One region of the Streptomyces sp. NPDC047453 genome, then DNA from elsewhere that is predicted to be linked to it. Evidence: predicted binding sites of a transcription regulator. Region 1 holds the regulator's gene; each other region holds the start of a gene.
The links. The regulator HrcA, encoded in region 1, represses chaperone genes, less so after heat shock. The targets are predictions, from matches to a motif close to TTNGCACTCNGNNNNNCNGAGTGCNAA.
Positions count from the first base shown of each region.

Region 2: a site for HrcA is predicted at 2,406-2,432, ahead of groES (co-chaperone GroES). Genes of this name have one in related genera too.
Region 3: a site for HrcA is predicted at 2,475-2,501, ahead of groL (chaperonin GroEL). Genes of this name have one in related genera too.

Region 1 covers NZ_JBEYTS010000001.1:163,230-168,978, reverse strand. The annotation lists gene ABZ818_RS00695 (16S rRNA (uracil(1498)-N(3))-methyltransferase) at 1-442, opposite strand, end outside; gene ABZ818_RS00690 (nitronate monooxygenase) at 439-1,527, opposite strand; gene dnaJ (molecular chaperone DnaJ) at 1,685-2,821, opposite strand; gene hrcA (heat-inducible transcriptional repressor HrcA) at 2,822-3,838, opposite strand; gene ABZ818_RS00675 (MBL fold metallo-hydrolase) at 4,044-4,793, shown strand; gene ABZ818_RS00670 (DUF3097 domain-containing protein) at 4,826-5,632, shown strand; gene hemW (radical SAM family heme chaperone HemW) at 5,667-5,749, opposite strand, start outside.
Region 2 covers NZ_JBEYTS010000031.1:25,101-30,849, forward strand. The annotation lists gene ABZ818_RS24945 (class I SAM-dependent methyltransferase) at 1-467, opposite strand, end outside; gene ABZ818_RS24950 (polysaccharide deacetylase family protein) at 450-1,394, shown strand; gene ABZ818_RS24955 (polysaccharide deacetylase family protein) at 1,391-2,227, shown strand; gene groES (co-chaperone GroES) at 2,579-2,887, shown strand; gene groL (chaperonin GroEL) at 3,018-4,643, shown strand; gene ABZ818_RS24970 (5-oxoprolinase subunit PxpA) at 4,847-5,626, shown strand; gene ABZ818_RS24975 (allophanate hydrolase subunit 1) at 5,623-5,749, shown strand, end outside.
Region 3 covers NZ_JBEYTS010000007.1:203,230-208,978, reverse strand. The annotation lists SAM riboswitch class I at 1-42, shown strand, start outside; gene thrC (threonine synthase) at 61-1,344, shown strand; gene ABZ818_RS09855 (MoaD/ThiS family protein) at 1,341-1,616, shown strand; gene ABZ818_RS09850 (cold-shock protein) at 2,047-2,250, shown strand; gene groL (chaperonin GroEL) at 2,625-4,247, shown strand; gene ABZ818_RS09840 (NADH:flavin oxidoreductase) at 4,447-5,589, shown strand.

The DNA.
Region 1 (5,749 bases):
AGCGCACCCGGCGGGACTGCTTGCCGGCCTCGCGGGCGGTCGCGCGCCACTTGCCGAGCGCCTTCAGACCCCGGTCGCCCTTCCACTGCGTGATGCAGCGGGAGGCGGCCCACGGCACGATCGCGTCCACGCCGACCTCGGTCATGGTCTCCACGGCGAGTTCGCCGCGGTCGCCCTTGGGCAGGGCCTGGACGACGGTGATACGGGGGGACTCCGGCGGTTCCTCGACGAGGGACGCCAAGTCCGAGACCACCAGCCGGTCCTTGCCCTCGGCGGCCTTGACCACGCCCTCGATCCAGCGCCCGCGGCCGTCGGTGAGCACCACGTCCTCGCCCGGCCGCAGCCGCTTGACCGAGACCGCGTGCCGCCCCTCGGGGCCCTCCAGCACGAACTCCGGTCCGACTGCCTTCAGTTCGTCCACGACGAACACCGGCGCGGTCATCGCGCGTCACCTCCTGCCGCAAAACCGGCCGCCAACGCCGCCCGTGCGGCGTCGAGTTCGGCGAGCAGCACCTCCACCAGCTGCCCGGCGGGCAGCTCGCGTGCCATCCGGTGGCCCTGGCCCGCCCACAGCGCCATGCCCTGCGCGTCCTTCGCCTTGGCGGCCGCCTTGCGCAGCGGCGCGGTGAGGTGGTGGACCTCCGGGTAGGCAGCGGGCGCGTACGGGCCGTGCTCCCGCATGAAGCGGTTGACCAGTCCGCGGGCCGGCCGCCCGGAGAACGCCCGGGTCAGCTCCGTATGCGGGAACACCGGGTCGGTGAGCGCCTGCTTGTGCAGGTCGTGCGCGCCGGACTCGGGAGTGACGAGGAAGGCCGTGCCGAGCTGGGCTGCGCGGGCGCCCGCCGCGAGCACGGCGGCGATCTGGCTGCCGCGCATGATGCCGCCCGTGGCGATGATCGGCAGGGCGACCGCCTCGCGGATCTGCGCGACGAGCGAGAGCACGCCGATCCCGGCGCCGTTCTGTTCCGGCAGGTCGCGGTGGGTGCCCTGGTGGCCGCCGGCCTCCACGCCCTGGGCGATCACCGCGTCCGCGCCCGAGCGGTCCACGGCGAGCGCCTCCTCGGTGGTGGTGGCGGTGGCGAGGACGAAGGTGCCGACCCGGTGCAGGGAGTCCACGACCTCGCGGGCGGGCACGCCGAAGTGGAAGGAGACGACGGGCACCGGGTCTTCCAGGAGCACGGCGAGCTTGGCGTCGTAGCCGTCGTCGCGTCCGGACTCCGGGTCGCCGAGTTCGGTCTCGTACCAGCCGGGCTCGCCGGCGAGCTGGTGGGCGTAGAGGTCGACGGCGCCGGTCTCGGCGCTCTCCGGCTGCGGCATGAACACGTTGACGCCGAAGGGGCGGCCGGTCAGTCCGCGCAGCTGCTTGATCTCCTGGTACATGCCGTCGGCGGTCTTGTAACCGGCGGCGAGGAATCCCAGTCCACCGGCATCGGAAACCGCCGCGGCGAGCGGCGGCACCGCGGGACCGCCCGCCATCGGCGCCTGCACGATCGGGTGCGGGAAGAGATCGGTCAGTGCGGAGGACATGACGGCATGTTGTCACGTCCTCCTGACGGGTCCGAATCCGGGCGACCTCTGGCATATGCCGGAGGAATCCCTTCCGGGCCAATCACCTTGCCGCCCCGGCTGACTGTGCCCGCCCGGGGGCAACCCCCGCAACCCCCGGCCGACCCCAGCCCCCGCCTCAGCGACCGTTGAAGGCGTCCTTCAACCGCGAGAACAAGCCCTGCTGCCCCGGCTGGAACTGCCCCTGTGGGCGTTCCTCGCCGCGCAGCTTGGAGAGCTCGCGCAGCAGGCGTTCCTGCTCGGGGTCGAGCTTGGTCGGGGTCTGGACCTCGACGTGGACGATGAGGTCGCCCCGGCCGCCGCCGCGCAGGTGCGTGACGCCGCGGCCGTGCAGCGGGATCGACTGGCCGGACTGGGTGCCCGGGCGGATGTCGACCTCCTCCAGGCCGTCCAGGGTCTCCAGCGGCACCTTGGTGCCGAGGGCCGCCGCGGTCATCGGGATGGTGACCGTGCAGTGCAGGTCGTCGCCGCGCCGCTGGAAGGTCGAGTGCGGCAGCTCGTGGATCTCGACGTACAGGTCGCCGGCCGGACCGCCGCCGGGGCCGACCTCGCCCTCGCCCGCGAGCTGGATGCGCGTGCCGTTGTCGACACCGGCCGGGATCTTCACGGTCAGGGTGCGGCGGGCGCGGATGCGGCCGTCGCCGGCGCACTCCGGGCACGGGGTGGGCACCACCGTGCCGAAGCCCTGGCACTGGGGGCACGGACGCGACGTCATGACCTGGCCCAGGAAGGACCGGGTGACCTGCGAGACCTCACCCCGGCCGCGGCACATGTCGCACGTCTGTGCGGTCGTGCCCGGAGCCGCGCCCTCGCCGCTGCACGTGTTGCAGACGACGGCCGTGTCGACATGGATGTCCTTCGTGGTGCCGAAGGCCGCCTCGTCCAGCTCGACCTCGAGCCGGATCATCGCGTCCTGACCCCGGCGCGTGCGCGAACGCGGTCCGCGCTGCGACGCCGTGCCGAAGAAGGCGTCCATGATGTCGGAGAAGTTCCCGAAGGAACCGGCCCCGAAGCCGCTCGCGCCGGCCGCGCCGGCCTGCGAGAGGGGGTCGCCGCCGAGATCGTAGACCTGCTTCTTCTGCGGGTCGGAGAGCACCTCGTAAGCGGCGTTGATCTCCTTGAACCGCTCCTGGGTCTTGGGATCCGGGTTGACGTCCGGGTGCAGCTCGCGCGCGAGCCGCCGGAAGGCCTTCTTGATCTCTTCCTGCGACGCGTCACGGCGCACGCCGAGAACGGCGTAGTAGTCCGTGGCCACCTACGACTCCGCCAGGATCTGTCCGACGTACCGTGCCACTGCGCGTACCGCTCCCATCGTTCCCGGGTAATCCATGCGGGTCGGTCCGACCACGCCGAGCTTGGCCACTGCCTCGCCGCCCGAACCGTAGCCGACCGACACGATGGACGTGGAGTTGAGTCCTTCATGGGCGTTCTCGTGACCGATGCGCACGGTCATGCCCGGATTCTGCGTCTCACCGAGCAGCCTCAGCATCACGACCTGCTCCTCCAGCGCCTCCAGAACGGGCCGGATCGTGAGCGGGAAGTCGTGCGCGAAGCGGGTGAGGTTGGCGGTGCCGCCGATGACCAGCCGCTCCTCGTTCTCCTCGACGAGCGTCTCCAGGAGAGTGGACAGCACGGTCGAGACGGTACCCCGGTCCTCGATGTCGAAGCCGTCGGGCAGGTCCTCCACGAGGTGTGGGACGTCCGTGAAACGGCGCCCCGCGACCCGGCTGTTCAGCCGCGCCCTCAGGTCGGCCAGGGAGGCCTCCCCGAAGGGCACCGGGCAGTCGACCATCCGCTGCTCGACCCGGCCGGTGTCCGTGATCAGCACGAGCATCACCCGCGCGGGCGCGAGGGCCAGCAGCTCCACGTGCCGCACGGTCGAACGGGTCAGCGACGGGTACTGCACCACGGCGACCTGCCGGGTCAGCTGGGCGAGCAGCCGTACCGTGCGGGCCACCACGTCGTCGAGGTCGACGGCGCCGTCGAGGAAGTTCTGGATGGCGCGCCGCTCGGGCGCGGTCATCGGCTTGACCTCGGCCAGCTTGTCGACGAACAGGCGGTACCCCTTGTCGGTGGGGATACGGCCGGCACTGGTGTGCGGCTGGGCGATGTAGCCCTCGTCCTCCAGGGCCGCCATGTCGTTGCGGACCGTGGCCGGTGAGACGCCCAGGCCGTGCCGCTCGGTGAGGGCCTTGGAGCCCACCGGCTCCTCGGTGCCGACGTAGTCCTGGACGATGGCGCGCAGCACCTGAAGCCGCCGCTCGCTGAGCATCGCGCACACCTCCAGGGTCGTTCCTCGGCCACCCGCCTGGCACTCTGCGCATACGAGTGCCAGCTCTACCCGGCCCAGTGTACGGCCGCCGGGTACGCCCCCGGCAAGGCCGGGCCGCGACGGACTACGAGGTCGGGACCGGGATCACCCGGGATCGGCCGGGATGTCGTACCCGGCCGCGGTCGCAGCGCACTAGCGTCGCCGTATGACGGCTGGTCGGGAAGAACCTCGTAAAGAACCTCGGGACGAACTGGAATGGGAACGGCTGGCGGACGGCGTCGGGCGGTGCCGTCTTCCGGTGTGGGACTGCACGGCCGGGCTGGTCGTCGGGGCGGACGCCGCGCTGATGGTCGACGCGGGGTCGAGCCGCGCGGAGGGCGCACGGTTGTGCGCGCGGGCGCGAGAGCTCTCCGGTGGCCGTGTGACACTTCTCGCGCTCACCCACCCGCACTTCGACCACGTCTTCGGGGCGGCCGAGTTCACCGGCGCGGAGGTGTTCGCCGCCGCGGGCGCGGCCGCGGTGTTCACCGGCGGGCGCGAGGAGCTGCGCGCGGACGCGGTGCGGCACGGGCTGGACGCGGGGGCGGCACGCGAGGCGGCGGACGCGCTGGTGCGCCCGGGCCGCGAGGTCGGCGACCGGCTGACCCTGCGGCTCGGCGGCGGGCGGGAGGCGCTGCTGGTGAACGTGGGGCCGGGCCACACGGCGCACGACCTCGCCGTGGTGGTGCCGGGCGAGCCGCCGGTGGTGTTCTGCGGGGATCTGGTCGAGGAGTCCGGCGAGCCCCAGGCCGGCCCGGACGCCGTGCCGTCCCGGTGGCCCGCCGCCCTCGACCGACTGCTGGCGCTCGGCGGCGAGGACGCACTGTACGTCCCCGGTCACGGAGCGGTGGTGGACGCCGCCTTCGTCCGCGCCCAGCGGGACGCCCTGGCCGCGCGCTTCGGCGTGTCGCCCTGATCGGACACGGGCCTGTCCATATCGTCACTCGAATGCGCCAGTATTCGCCCGACCTCACCCCTCCCTGGAAGAAGCCGCGGACCGTGCCGGAGGTTTCCGCCGAGCCGGGTCTGGTCGTGGAGGAGCCCGGGACGGGCTTCTGCGGGGCGGTGATCCGCTGCGAGGCGGGCACGGTGACGCTGGAGGACCGTTTCGGCAAGCACCGGGTGTTCCCGCTCGCGCCCGGCGGCTTCCTGCTGGAGGGCCGGGTGGTCACCCTGGTGAAGCCGTCGTCCGGCCCGGTACGGCCCACCCGTACGGCATCCGGTTCGGTCGCCGTGCCCGAGGCACGCGCGCGCGTGGCCCGCGCCGGGCGCATCTACGTCGAGGGCCGGCACGACGCCGAACTGGTCGAGAAGGTGTGGGGCGACGACCTGCGCGTCGAGGGCGTGGTCGTGGAGTACCTGGAGGGCGTCGACGACCTGCCGGCGATCGTCGAGGCGTTCGCGCCCGGTCCGGACGCCCGCCTCGGCGTCCTCGTGGACCACCTGGTCCCCGGCAGCAAGGAGTGGCGCATCGCCGAATCGGTGACCAGCGAGCACGCGCTGGTGGTCGGCCACCCGTACATCGACGTCTGGGAGGCCGTGAAGCCGTCCTCGCTCGGGATCGGGTCCTGGCCCCGCGTCCCGCGCGGCCAGGACTGGAAGACGGGCGTGTGCCGCGCCCTGGGCTGGTCGGAGAACACGGGCGCGGCCTGGAAGGGGATCCTGTCCCACGTGCGGTCCTACAAGGACCTTCAACCGGAGCTGCTGGGCCGGGTCGAGCAGCTGATCGACTTCGTCACCGTCCAGCCCGAGTAGCCGCGCGGGTCCGGCTCCGGGTGCTCCGGGCGCCTCAGTCCACCAGGTCCCGCACCACCGCGTCCGCCAGCAGCCGGCCCCGCAGGGTGAGCACGGCGCGCCCCGCCTCGTACGGCC
Region 2 (5,749 bases), on a different contig from region 1:
GCGCGGGCGAGGGCGATCGCGTCGCCGCCGATCCCGCAGCACAGGTCCGCGACCGAGGACGCCCCCGACTCCCGCAGCCGGCCCGCCCGGTACGCCGCCACGCTCGCCCGCGTCGACTGCTCCACCCCGTTCGGCGTGAAGAACATCCGCCCCGCGTCCTCGGCCCCGAACTTCGCGGCCGCCCGCTGCCGCAGCCGGGCCTGGCCGAGCGCCGCCGACACCAGTTCGGCGGGGTGCTCACGGCGCAGCCGGGTGGCGACCGCGAGTTCGTCGGCGGGTTCGGTACCGCGCACCTCGTCGAGGAGGGCGCGGCCCTCGGGGGTGAGCAGCGAGGCGAAGGCGTGGAGGTGGTCGTTCACCGGGTCATTGTGGGCCAGTCGGTGGACGGTGTGCCTGCGGCCGCGGTGTCGCCCCGGATTCCGGGCGGTGGCCTGCGAGGATCCGGCGCCATGAGGCAAGTAGTACAAAATGATAAAAAGGGCCCGGAAAGGGCCCCGAGTCACAAGACCCGGATCCGCGGCGGGCTCGCGGTGCTCGCTGTCGCCGCCCTCGCCTCCGGCTGCGCAGAGCCGGAGGCGCAGGTGCGCCCGGCCCCCGGCCAGCAGCGCCCTCAAGGGCCCCCCGCCCCCGCTGCCGCCCCCGGCTCCTTCGCCGACCGCCTGCACACCTCCTACGCGCAGCGGGTGGCCACCGCCAAGCGCTGGAGTCTGGAGCGGGTCCCGCTGATCCCCCCGCCGCCGCCCACCACGAAGCCGAAGGCCACCGCCCGCGCCGGTTTCGAGGTGAAACACCAGAAGGACTGGAACCTGCCCCCGGTCTTCACCACGGTCCCCACCAAGGACAAGGTCGTCTTCCTCACCATCGACGACGGAGCGGAGAAGGACCCGGAGTTCCTGCGGATGATGCGGGACCTGAAGATCCCGTACACGGCGTTCCTCACCGACGACCTCATCAAGGGCGACTACGGCTACTTCTGGAAGATGCAGGGCACCGGGGTCACCCTCAACAACCACACCCTGCACCACCGCTACCTGCCGGCCCTCTCCTACGAAGAGCAGAAGCGCGAGATCTGCGGCATGCAGGACATCATGGAGGAGCGGTTCGGCAAGCGCCCGAAGATGTTCCGCCCGCCGTACGGCAACTACAACCAGGACACCCTGCGCGCCGCCAGGTCCTGCGGCATCGAGTACGCGCCCATCTGGAACGAGGAGGTCTACGTCGACCACTGGGAGTTCCGCGAGGACGACCGGCGGCTGCGGCCCGGCGACATCGTGCTCACCCACTTCCGGGGCCGCAGCGAGTGGAACGGCACGATGGCCGACGACATGCGCCGGTTCCTGAACAAGGTCACGGCCGACGGGTACGCGGTGGCCCGGCTGGAGGACTACCTGTGAAACCGCGGCCCGTCCGGCCGCGGCACCTGGTCGCGGCCCTGTTCGCCGCCTCGCTGCTGACCAGCTGTGCCACGTCCGTCGACCCCCTTGAGCGGCTCGGCCGCAAGGCGGCCCAGGGCGTACGGTCGCAGAGCCCGACGGCCGACCAGGCCTACCGGCGCTGGGGGCTCAGGGCGCCGCTCGCCGCCCCGCCGAAGCCGCCGGACCGTCCGCCGCGGCTCGCCGGCGCCACCCCGTCCGGCGGCCTGCCCGAGGTCGTGGACCGCGTCGCGACCTCCGACCCGGTGGTCTTCCTCACCTACGACGACGGCGCGGAGAAGGATCCGCGGTTCGTCGACATGGTCCGTGAACTGCGGCTGCCGGTCAGCATGTTCCTCACGGACAGTGTCGTCGGACCGGGGTACGGGCACTTCGCGCACCTGATGTCGGTCGGCGCGGACCTCCAGAACCACACCCTGGACCACCCCTCGCTGCGCGGCCTGTCCTACGCGGGCCAGCGCGCCGAGATCTGCGGCCAGCGGGACAAGATCCGCTCCCGCTTCGGCGTCAGCCCCCGTCTCTTCCGCCCGCCCTACGGCAGATACGACACGACGACCCTGCGCGCCGCCGCCGACTGCGGGGTCTCGGCGGTCGCCCTGTGGCGTGGCGTCACGACCGACACCGGCCTGCGCTTCAGGCACGGCCCCCACGAACTGCGCCCCGGTGACATCCTCCTCGTCGCCTCGGACGACGACGACCTCGACGGCCCACCCCTACGCGACCGCACGACCCGCCTGCTCCGCAGAATCCAGAAGAAGGGCCTGACGGTGGGCCGGCTGCAGGACTATCTCTGAGCAGGGGTTCTCAGCCGAGTCCGGCATCAAGCAGCCCGTCCGGCGCTTGAGGACGAGGCCGTCCAGGCCGAAGACGGGGGTCCGGGGGCGAAGCCCTCAGGGCCGTCCGCACAGACCCACAGCACCTTGAACACACGTTCCCCCAAACGCACCCCACCCCCGACGCGCCACGAGGCAATTGGCACTCCGCTTGACCGAGTGCTAACGACGGTCATAGTCTCAGGTCTGGCACTCCCCCCTGGAGAGTGCCAACAAAGCGACGGGCAGGTCCGGCACCCGCGACGACGGATCCACCTGGTCGCCACCTCAGACAGTTAACCCCGTGAGATCTCCGAAGGGGGAGGTCGGATCGTGACGACCGCCAGCACCAAGGTTGCCATCAAGCCGCTCGAGGACCGCATCGTGGTCCAGCCGCTGGACGCCGAGCAGACCACGGCCTCTGGCCTGGTCATCCCGGACACCGCGAAGGAGAAGCCCCAGGAGGGCGTCGTCCTGGCCGTGGGCCCGGGCCGCTTCGAGGACGGCAACCGTCTTCCGCTTGACGTGAAGGTCGGCGACGTCGTGCTCTACAGCAAGTACGGCGGCACCGAGGTGAAGTACAACAACGAGGAGTACCTCGTCCTCTCGGCTCGCGACGTCCTCGCGATCATCGAGAAGTAGTTCACCCGCTTCTTCACGAAGACGAAGCAATTCTGTTTGAGCTGCGCCCCTGGCCCCCCGCGACCGATAAGAAGCCGGGCGCCCGGGGCGCAGTGTCTTTCCACCAGATTTCGAGAGGGCTCCCGCTGCCATGGCGAAGATCCTGAAGTTCGACGAGGACGCCCGTCGCGCCCTCGAGCGCGGCGTCAACAAGCTTGCCGACACGGTCAAGGTGACGATCGGCCCCAAGGGCCGCAACGTCGTCATCGACAAGAAGTTCGGCGCGCCCACCATCACCAACGACGGCGTCACCATCGCCCGTGAGGTCGAGATCGAGGACCCGTACGAGAACCTCGGCGCCCAGCTGGTGAAGGAGGTGGCGACCAAGACCAACGACATCGCGGGTGACGGCACCACCACCGCCACCGTGCTCGCCCAGGCGCTCGTGCGCGAGGGCCTGAAGAACGTCGCCGCGGGCGCCTCCCCGGCCGCGCTCAAGAAGGGCATCGACGCCGCGGTCAAGGCCGTCTCCGACGACCTGCACGCCTCGGCCCGCCCGATCGACGAGAAGTCCGACATCGCCGCCGTCGCCGCGCTGTCCGCCCAGGACCAGCAGGTCGGCGAGCTCATCGCCGAGGCGATGGACAAGGTCGGCAAGGACGGTGTCATCACCGTCGAGGAGTCCAACACCTTCGGTCTGGAGCTGGACTTCACCGAGGGCATGGCCTTCGACAAGGGCTACCTGTCCCCGTACTTCGTCACGGACCAGGAGCGTATGGAGGCCGTCCTCGACGACCCGTACATCCTGATCCACCAGGGCAAGATCTCCGCCATCGCGGACCTGCTCCCGCTCCTCGAGAAGATCATCCAGGGCAACGCCTCGAAGCCGCTGCTGATCATCGCCGAGGACGTCGACGGCGAGGCCCTGTCGACCCTGGTCGTCAACAAGATCCGCGGCACGTTCAACGCCGTGGCCGTCAAGGCCCCCGGCTTCGGCGACCGCCGCAAGGCGATGCTCCAGGACATGGCGGTCCTCACCGGCGCCACGGTCATCTCCGAGGAGGTCGGCCTCAAGCTCGACCAGGCCGGTCTGGACGTCCTCGGCTCCGCCCGCCGCGTCACCGTCACCAAGGACGACACCACGATCGTCGACGGCGCCGGCAAGAAGGGGGACGTGGAGGGCCGCATCTCCCAGATCAAGGCCGAGATCGAGAACACCGACTCCGACTGGGACCGCGAGAAGCTCCAGGAGCGCCTCGCGAAGCTGGCCGGCGGCGTGTGCGTGATCAAGGTCGGCGCCGCCACCGAGGTGGAGCTGAAGGAGAAGAAGCACCGTCTGGAGGACGCCATCTCCGCGACCCGCGCCGCGGTCGAGGAGGGCATCGTCTCCGGTGGTGGCTCCGCGCTCGTCCACGCCGTGAAGGTCCTGGAGGGCAACCTCGACAAGACCGGCGACGAGGCCACGGGTGTCGCGGTCGTCCGCCGCGCCGCCGTCGAGCCGCTGCGCTGGATCGCCGAGAACGCCGGTCTCGAGGGCTACGTCATCGTCTCCAAGGTGGCGGAGCTGGAGAAGGGCAGCGGCTACAACGCCGCCACCGGCGAGTACGGCGACCTGATCAAGGCCGGCGTCATCGACCCGGTCAAGGTCACCCGCTCCGCCCTGGAGAACGCCGCCTCCATCGCCTCCCTCCTGCTCACGACCGAGACCCTGGTCGTCGAGAAGAAGGAAGAGGAAGAGCCGGCCGCCGCGGGCCACGGCCACGGCCACGCCCACTGAGCACTCCGCTGAGCTGAACCGAACCACCGGTGCCCGGCACCCCTACGGGGGCGCCGGGCACCGTCGTCGTCGGTCCCGTTGTCGGTGGCCTGCGGCATGATGCGGGGGTGCGACGGCCCGGCGCGAAGGGACGCCGTCGCCGAGTACCGCGACCCGCACGGCATGATCCGTCCCGAGTGGCAGAACCGAGCTGCGGAGCGTTCATGATCGATCTCAACAGTGACCTCGGCGAGGGCTTCGGGCAGTGGCGGCTCGGTGACGACGACGCGCTGCTGTCCCTCGTCACCAGCGCCAACGTGGCCTGCGGCTTCCACGCCGGCGACCCCACCGTGATGCGCCGGACGTGCGAGCGGGCCGCCGAGCGCGGCGTCGCCATCGGCGCCCAGGTGGGCTACCGGGACCTGGCGGGCTTCGGGCGCCGCTTCATTGACGTCGACCCCGCCGAACTGGTCAACGACGTCGTCTACCAGATCGCCGCGCTGGACGGCTTCGCCCGGCTCGCCGGCACCCGCGTCGCGTACGTGAAGCCGCACGGCGCCCTCTACAACACGATCGTCCACCACGAGGCGCAGGCCGCCGCCGTCGCGGAGGCCGTGCGCCGCTACGACCCGGAGCTTCCGGTGCTTGGCCTGCCGGGCAGTGTCTGGCTGCGCACCGCCGGCGCGGCCGGGCTCACCCCGGTCCACGAGGCCTTCGCCGACCGGGCGTACACCCCCGCGGGCACCTTGGTTCCGCGCCGCGAACCCGGCGCGGTGCTGCACGACCCGGAGGTGATCGTGCGGCGCTGTCTGCGCATGGTGACCGAGGGCGTGGTGGAGGCCGTGGACGGCAGCGACGTTCCGCTGTCCGTACGGTCGTTGTGCGTGCACGGCGACACGGCCGACGCGGTCGCGATCGCGCGCCGGCTGCGTGAGGAGCTGGAGCGGGCCGGTCTCGCCCCGACGTCGTTCGCCGTGCCGAAGCCGCTGACGGTGCCGGCGTGAGCGTCGGGATCCGCCGGGTCGGCAGCCACGCCCTGCTGGTCGAGGCCGACGGCCTGGAGCAGGTGCTGGCACTGCGCGGCGCGCTGGAGGCGGACCGCCCGCGCGGCGTCCGGGAACTGGTCG
Region 3 (5,749 bases), on a different contig from region 1:
AAATCCGTCTCACGGCGAGATGCGTCGTGAGGAAGATGAGGAGAAAGGGCCTCGCCTCACATGGCTGTGCAGACCGTTGTAAGCAGCACCGACTCCACCGTGGACCTCGGCCCCGCAGCGGCGCTGAGCTGCCGCGAGTGCGGTCACCGCGTCCCCCTCGGCCCGGTCTTCGCCTGCGAGGAGTGTTTCGGCCCGCTGGAGATCGCCTACGACTTCTCGGCCTACGACACCGAGGAGCTGCGCAAGAGGATCGAAGCGGGCCCCGCGAACATCTGGCGCTACGCGCCGCTGCTGCCCGTCCCCGCGGACGTCGCCGGCAAGCCGAACCTGAACCCGGGCTGGACCAAGCTCGTCCGGGTCGACCGCCTCGCCCGCGAACTGGGGGTGACCGGCGGGCTGTACGTGAAGGACGACTCCGGCAACCCGACGCACTCCTTCAAGGACCGCGTGGTCGCCCAGGCGCTGGAGGCGGCCCGCGCCTTCGGCTTCACGACCCTCTCCTGCTCCTCGACCGGCAACCTCGCCGGCGCCGTCGGCGCCGCGGCCGCCCGCGCCGGGCTGCGCTCCTGCGTGTTCATCCCGCACGACCTGGAGCAGGGCAAGGTCGTGATGGCCGCGATCTACGGCGGCGAACTCGTCGGCATCGAGGGCAACTACGACGACGTGAACCGCTTCTGCTCCGAGCTGATCGGCGATCCGGCCGGCGAGGGCTGGGGCTTCGTCAACGTCAACCTGCGGCCGTACTACGCCGAGGGCTCCAAGACGCTGGCGTACGAGATCTGCGAGCAGCTCGGCTGGCGGCTGCCGGACCAGATCGTCGTCCCGATCGCCTCGGGCTCCCAGCTCACCAAGGTCGACAAGGGCCTGCGGGAGCTGATCGAGCTGGGGCTGGTCGAGGACAAGCCGTACAAGATCTTCGGTGCCCAGGCCGAGGGCTGCTCGCCGGTGTCCACCGCCTTCAAGGCCGGCCACGAGGTCGTGCGGCCGCAGAAGCCGAACACGATCGCCAAGTCACTGGCCATCGGCAACCCGGCCGACGGCCCGTACGTCCTGGACATCGCGCGCCGCACCGGTGGCGCGGTGGAGGACGTGACCGACGAGCAGGTCGTCGACGCCATCAAGCTGCTGGCGCGGACCGAGGGCATCTTCGCCGAGACCGCGGGCGGTGTGACGGTCGGCGTGACGAAGAAGCTGGTCGAGGACGGCGTCCTCGACCCGACGAAGACCACCGTCGTCCTCAACACCGGCGACGGGCTGAAGACGCTGGACGCGGTGGCCGGCACCGGCCTGACCGCGACGATCCGTCCGACCCTGGACTCCTTCCGAGAGGCTGGCCTGGCATGAGCGTGACCGTTCGCATCCCCACCATCCTGCGCACCTACACCGGCGGCCGGGCCGAGGTGAACGCCGAGGGCGCGACCCTGTCCGAGGTCATCTCGGACCTGGAGAAGAACCACACGGGCATCGCGGCACGGGTCCTGGACGACCAGGGCAAGCTGCGCCGCTTCGTCAACGTGTACGTCAACGACGACGACGTCCGGTTCGAGCAGGGCCTCGAGACGGCCACCCCGGACGGCGCGGGCGTCTCGATCATCCCGGCGGTCGCCGGCGGCTGATCATTACCTTCGGTAATCCCGGTTACGCAGAGTTCATCGAATTGCCCCCTCCGTGAGAGAAGCGGAGGGGGCAATTCTGTGTGATTGAGCGCGGTACAGTTGGGGAACGCGCCCTCGAACTCCGAATCCGGGGCCATGGATTCCTGCCGCGAGCCCGGCAAGAAGTAGCCAAAGTCTGCGGGCCTTTTGCGGCATTTGCCTTGTCTGCGGGGCCCGACTTGCCCTGAATTCGCGTGAATTCTTCCTATATTCCGGACCGCGTACGTCCAGATTTCTCGTCCGATTGACCTGTTGCAGACGGCAGTTGGACAGATACATTCAGCCGCGGTCGACGCGTTCCGGCGCACGCCCCCGATCCACGGGGGGTGAGGTCTGACCCGGGTCCGCGAAGTGTGGATCTGTGCAAGGGCCAGTAATAGGGGAGTTAGGCATGGCTCAGGGCACCGTCAAGTGGTTCAACGCGGAGAAGGGGTACGGCTTCATCGCGGTCGACGGTGGTGCGGACGTCTTCGTCCACTACAGCGCGATCCAGATGGACGGCTACCGCACGCTGGAAGAGGGCCAGCGGGTCGAGTTCGAGATCTCGCAGGGCCAGAAGGGTCCGCAGGCCGACATGGTCCGTGTCACGGCCTGAATCGCGCGACCACCGCAAGCGACGTTCTTCTTCGGAAGGGCCCGCACCTCCGCTGCCGGGGTGCGGGCCCTTCGCTGTGCCGGCGCACCGCCCCGTCCGGCGGTCGGCACGCCCGGGTCCGCGCGCTCGCACGGCCCGGCACACCCGTGTTCGCGCCCGGCTGAGTGCCCCGCCGACCCCCCAAGGCGCTTGCACTCGAAGGGGTCGAGTGCTAATCATTGGCGTTAGCACTCTGAAGGTGAGAGTGACAACGAAGGACCGGGTCGGTGAGGCCACGGGCCGGGTGGGGCAAGGAACCACCGGTCGGGGCCGTCCGTCGCGGGCGCGGGCGCGGTCCGAAGTAATCACCCCCAGTCCTGGGAGGACCACTTCACATGGCCAAGATCATCGCGTTCGACGAGGAGGCGCGGCGAGGCCTCGAGCGCGGCATGAACCAGCTCGCGGACGCCGTCAAGGTGACCCTCGGCCCCAAGGGCCGCAACGTCGTCCTCGAGAAGAAGTGGGGTGCCCCCACGATCACCAACGACGGTGTCTCCATCGCCAAGGAGATCGAGCTCGAGGACCCGTACGAGAAGATCGGCGCCGAGCTGGTCAAGGAAGTCGCCAAGAAGACGGACGACGTCGCCGGTGACGGTACGACCACCGCGACCGTGCTCGCCCAGGCCCTGGTCAAGGAAGGCCTGCGCAACGTCGCCGCCGGTGCCAACCCGATGGCTCTGAAGCGCGGTATCGAGAAGGCCGTCGAGGCCGTCTCCGCCGCCCTGCTCGACCAGGCCAAGGAGGTCGAGACCAAGGAGCAGATCGCCTCCACCGCCTCCATCTCCGCCGCCGACACCCAGATCGGCGAACTCATCGCCGAGGCCATGGACAAGGTCGGCAAGGAAGGCGTCATCACCGTCGAGGAGTCGCAGACCTTCGGTCTGGAGCTCGAGCTCACCGAGGGCATGCGCTTCGACAAGGGCTACATCTCCGCCTACTTTGCGACCGACATGGAGCGCATGGAGGCGTCGCTCGAGGACCCGTACATCCTCATCGCCAACTCCAAGATCTCCTCGGTCAAGGACCTGCTCCCGCTCCTGGAGAAGGTCATGCAGTCGGGCAAGCCGCTGCTGATCATCGCCGAGGACGTCGAGGGCGAGGCCCTGTCGACCCTGGTCGTCAACAAGATCCGCGGCACCTTCAAGTCCGTCGCCGTCAAGGCCCCGGGCTTCGGCGACCGCCGCAAGGCCATGCTCGGCGACATCGCCATCCTCACGGGCGGCGAGGTCATCTCCGAGGAGGTCGGCCTCAAGCTGGAGAACGCGACCCTGGACCTCCTGGGCCGCGCCCGCAAGGTCGTCATCACCAAGGACGAGACCACCATCGTCGACGGTGCCGGCTCCTCCGACCAGGTCAACGGCCGGGTCAACCAGATCCGCGCCGAGATCGAGAACAGCGACTCCGACTACGACCGCGAGAAGCTCCAGGAGCGCCTGGCGAAGCTCGCCGGCGGTGTCGCGGTCATCAAGGCCGGTGCCGCCACCGAGGTGGAGCTCAAGGAGCGCAAGCACCGCATCGAGGACGCCGTGCGCAACGCCAAGGCGGCCGTCGAGGAGGGCATCGTCGCCGGTGGTGGCGTGGCCCTGCTCCAGACCACCAACGTCTTCGAGAAGCTGGAGCTCGACGGTGACGAGGCGACCGGCGCGCAGGCCGTGAAGCTCGCCCTGGAGGCCCCGCTCAAGCAGATCGCCGTCAACGCCGGTCTTGAGGGCGGCGTCGTGGTGGAGAAGGTCCGCAACCTCACCCCGGGCCACGGCCTGAACGCCGCGACCGGTGAGTACGTCGACCTGGTCGCCGAGGGCATCATTGACCCGGCGAAGGTGACCCGTTCCGCGCTGCAGAACGCCGCCTCCATCGCCGCGCTGTTCCTCACCACCGAGGCCGTCATCGCCGACAAGCCGGAGAAGGCCGCCGCGCCGGCCGGCGGCGGCATGCCGGGCGGTGACATGGACTTCTGATCCCCTCGAGGATCGGATCCGTCCTTCACGTACCGAGGGCGGCACTCCCTGGAGACAGGGGGTGCCGCCCTCGGGCGTGTTCCGGGTCACAGGAGTGGCTCGGTGGAATGCCGTGGCAGGCAGGGCAGTTGACGCCGGTGCCCGGCTGACGCGCGTGCGCGCCGGCCGGTACCGACCACGATTCCGAGGAGCCCCCCACGTGACCGTCACCGCCTCCGAGTCCGCTTCCGGGTCCGCGTCCCGCGCGGCCGAGGTCCTCTCCCGCCCCGTCACTCTGAACGGCCTCACCGTCCCCAACCGGATCGTGATGGCGCCGATGACCCGGATGTTCTCGCCGGGCGGCGTCCCCGGCGAGGACGTGCTGTCGTACTACGCCCGCCGCGCCGCCGCGGGCGTCGGCCTGATCGTCACCGAGGGCACCTACGTGGGGCACGACTCGGCCGGGCAGAGCGACCGCGTGCCCCGCTTCCACGGCGAGGAGCAGCTCGCGGGCTGGGCCAAGGTGGCCGAGGCCGTACACGCGGCGGGCGGCACGATCGTGCCGCAGCTGTGGCACATCGGTATGGTGCGCCGGCCGGGCCAGCAGCCGTTCCCGGACGCGCCCGCGGTGGGCCCCTCCGGGCTGCGCATCGGCGAGTCCGAGGTCACCGGCAGGGCGATGACGCGGACGGACCTGGACGACGTCATCGGCGCGTTCGCCGAGGCGGCCGCCGCCGCGGAGCGCATCGGCTTCGACGGCGTGGAGTTGCACGGCGCCCACGGCTACCTGCTCGACCAGTTCCTCTGGACGGGCACCAACCGCCGTACCGACGCCTACGGCGGCGATCCGGTGGCCCGTACGAAGTTCGCGGCCGAGATCGTGGCGGCGGTGCGCGAGTCCGTCTCGCCCGGCTTCCCGGTCCTCTTCCGGTACTCGCAGTGGAAGCAGGAGGCCTACGACGCCCGCCTGGCCGAGACCCCCGAGGAGCTGGAGGCGATCCTGTCGCCGCTGGCGGCGGCCGGAGTGGACGTCTTCCACGCCTCCACGCGCCGCTACTGGCGGCCGGAGTTCGAGGGCTCGGACCTCAACCTCGCGGGCTGGACGAAGAAGCTGACGGGCAAGCAGGTCATCAGCGTCGGCTCGGTGGGTCTGGACGGCGACTTCATCAAGGCGTTCCAGGGCGAGGGCGCGGAGCTCGGCAGCCTCGACAACCTGCTGGACCGGCTGGAGCGTGACGAGTTCGACCTGGTGGCCGTGGGCCGCGCGCTGCTCCAGGACCCCGAGTGGGCGGCGAAGGTCCTCGGCGGCCGCTTCGAGGAGCTGAAGCCGTACGACGCGGCGGCGCTGAAGACGCTGAGCTGAGCTGCTGAGCTGAGCCGGGCCGGGCCCGGGGGGCTCGGGCCCGGATGTGGGGGCGGTGGCTGCCGGAGGGCGGGCGCCGCCCCTCTGCCTGCCGGGCCTTCGTCTTCGTCCGGTGGGTCTTCGCTTCTTGGTCTCCCCGGCGGGATTTCGCTTGCTTGAG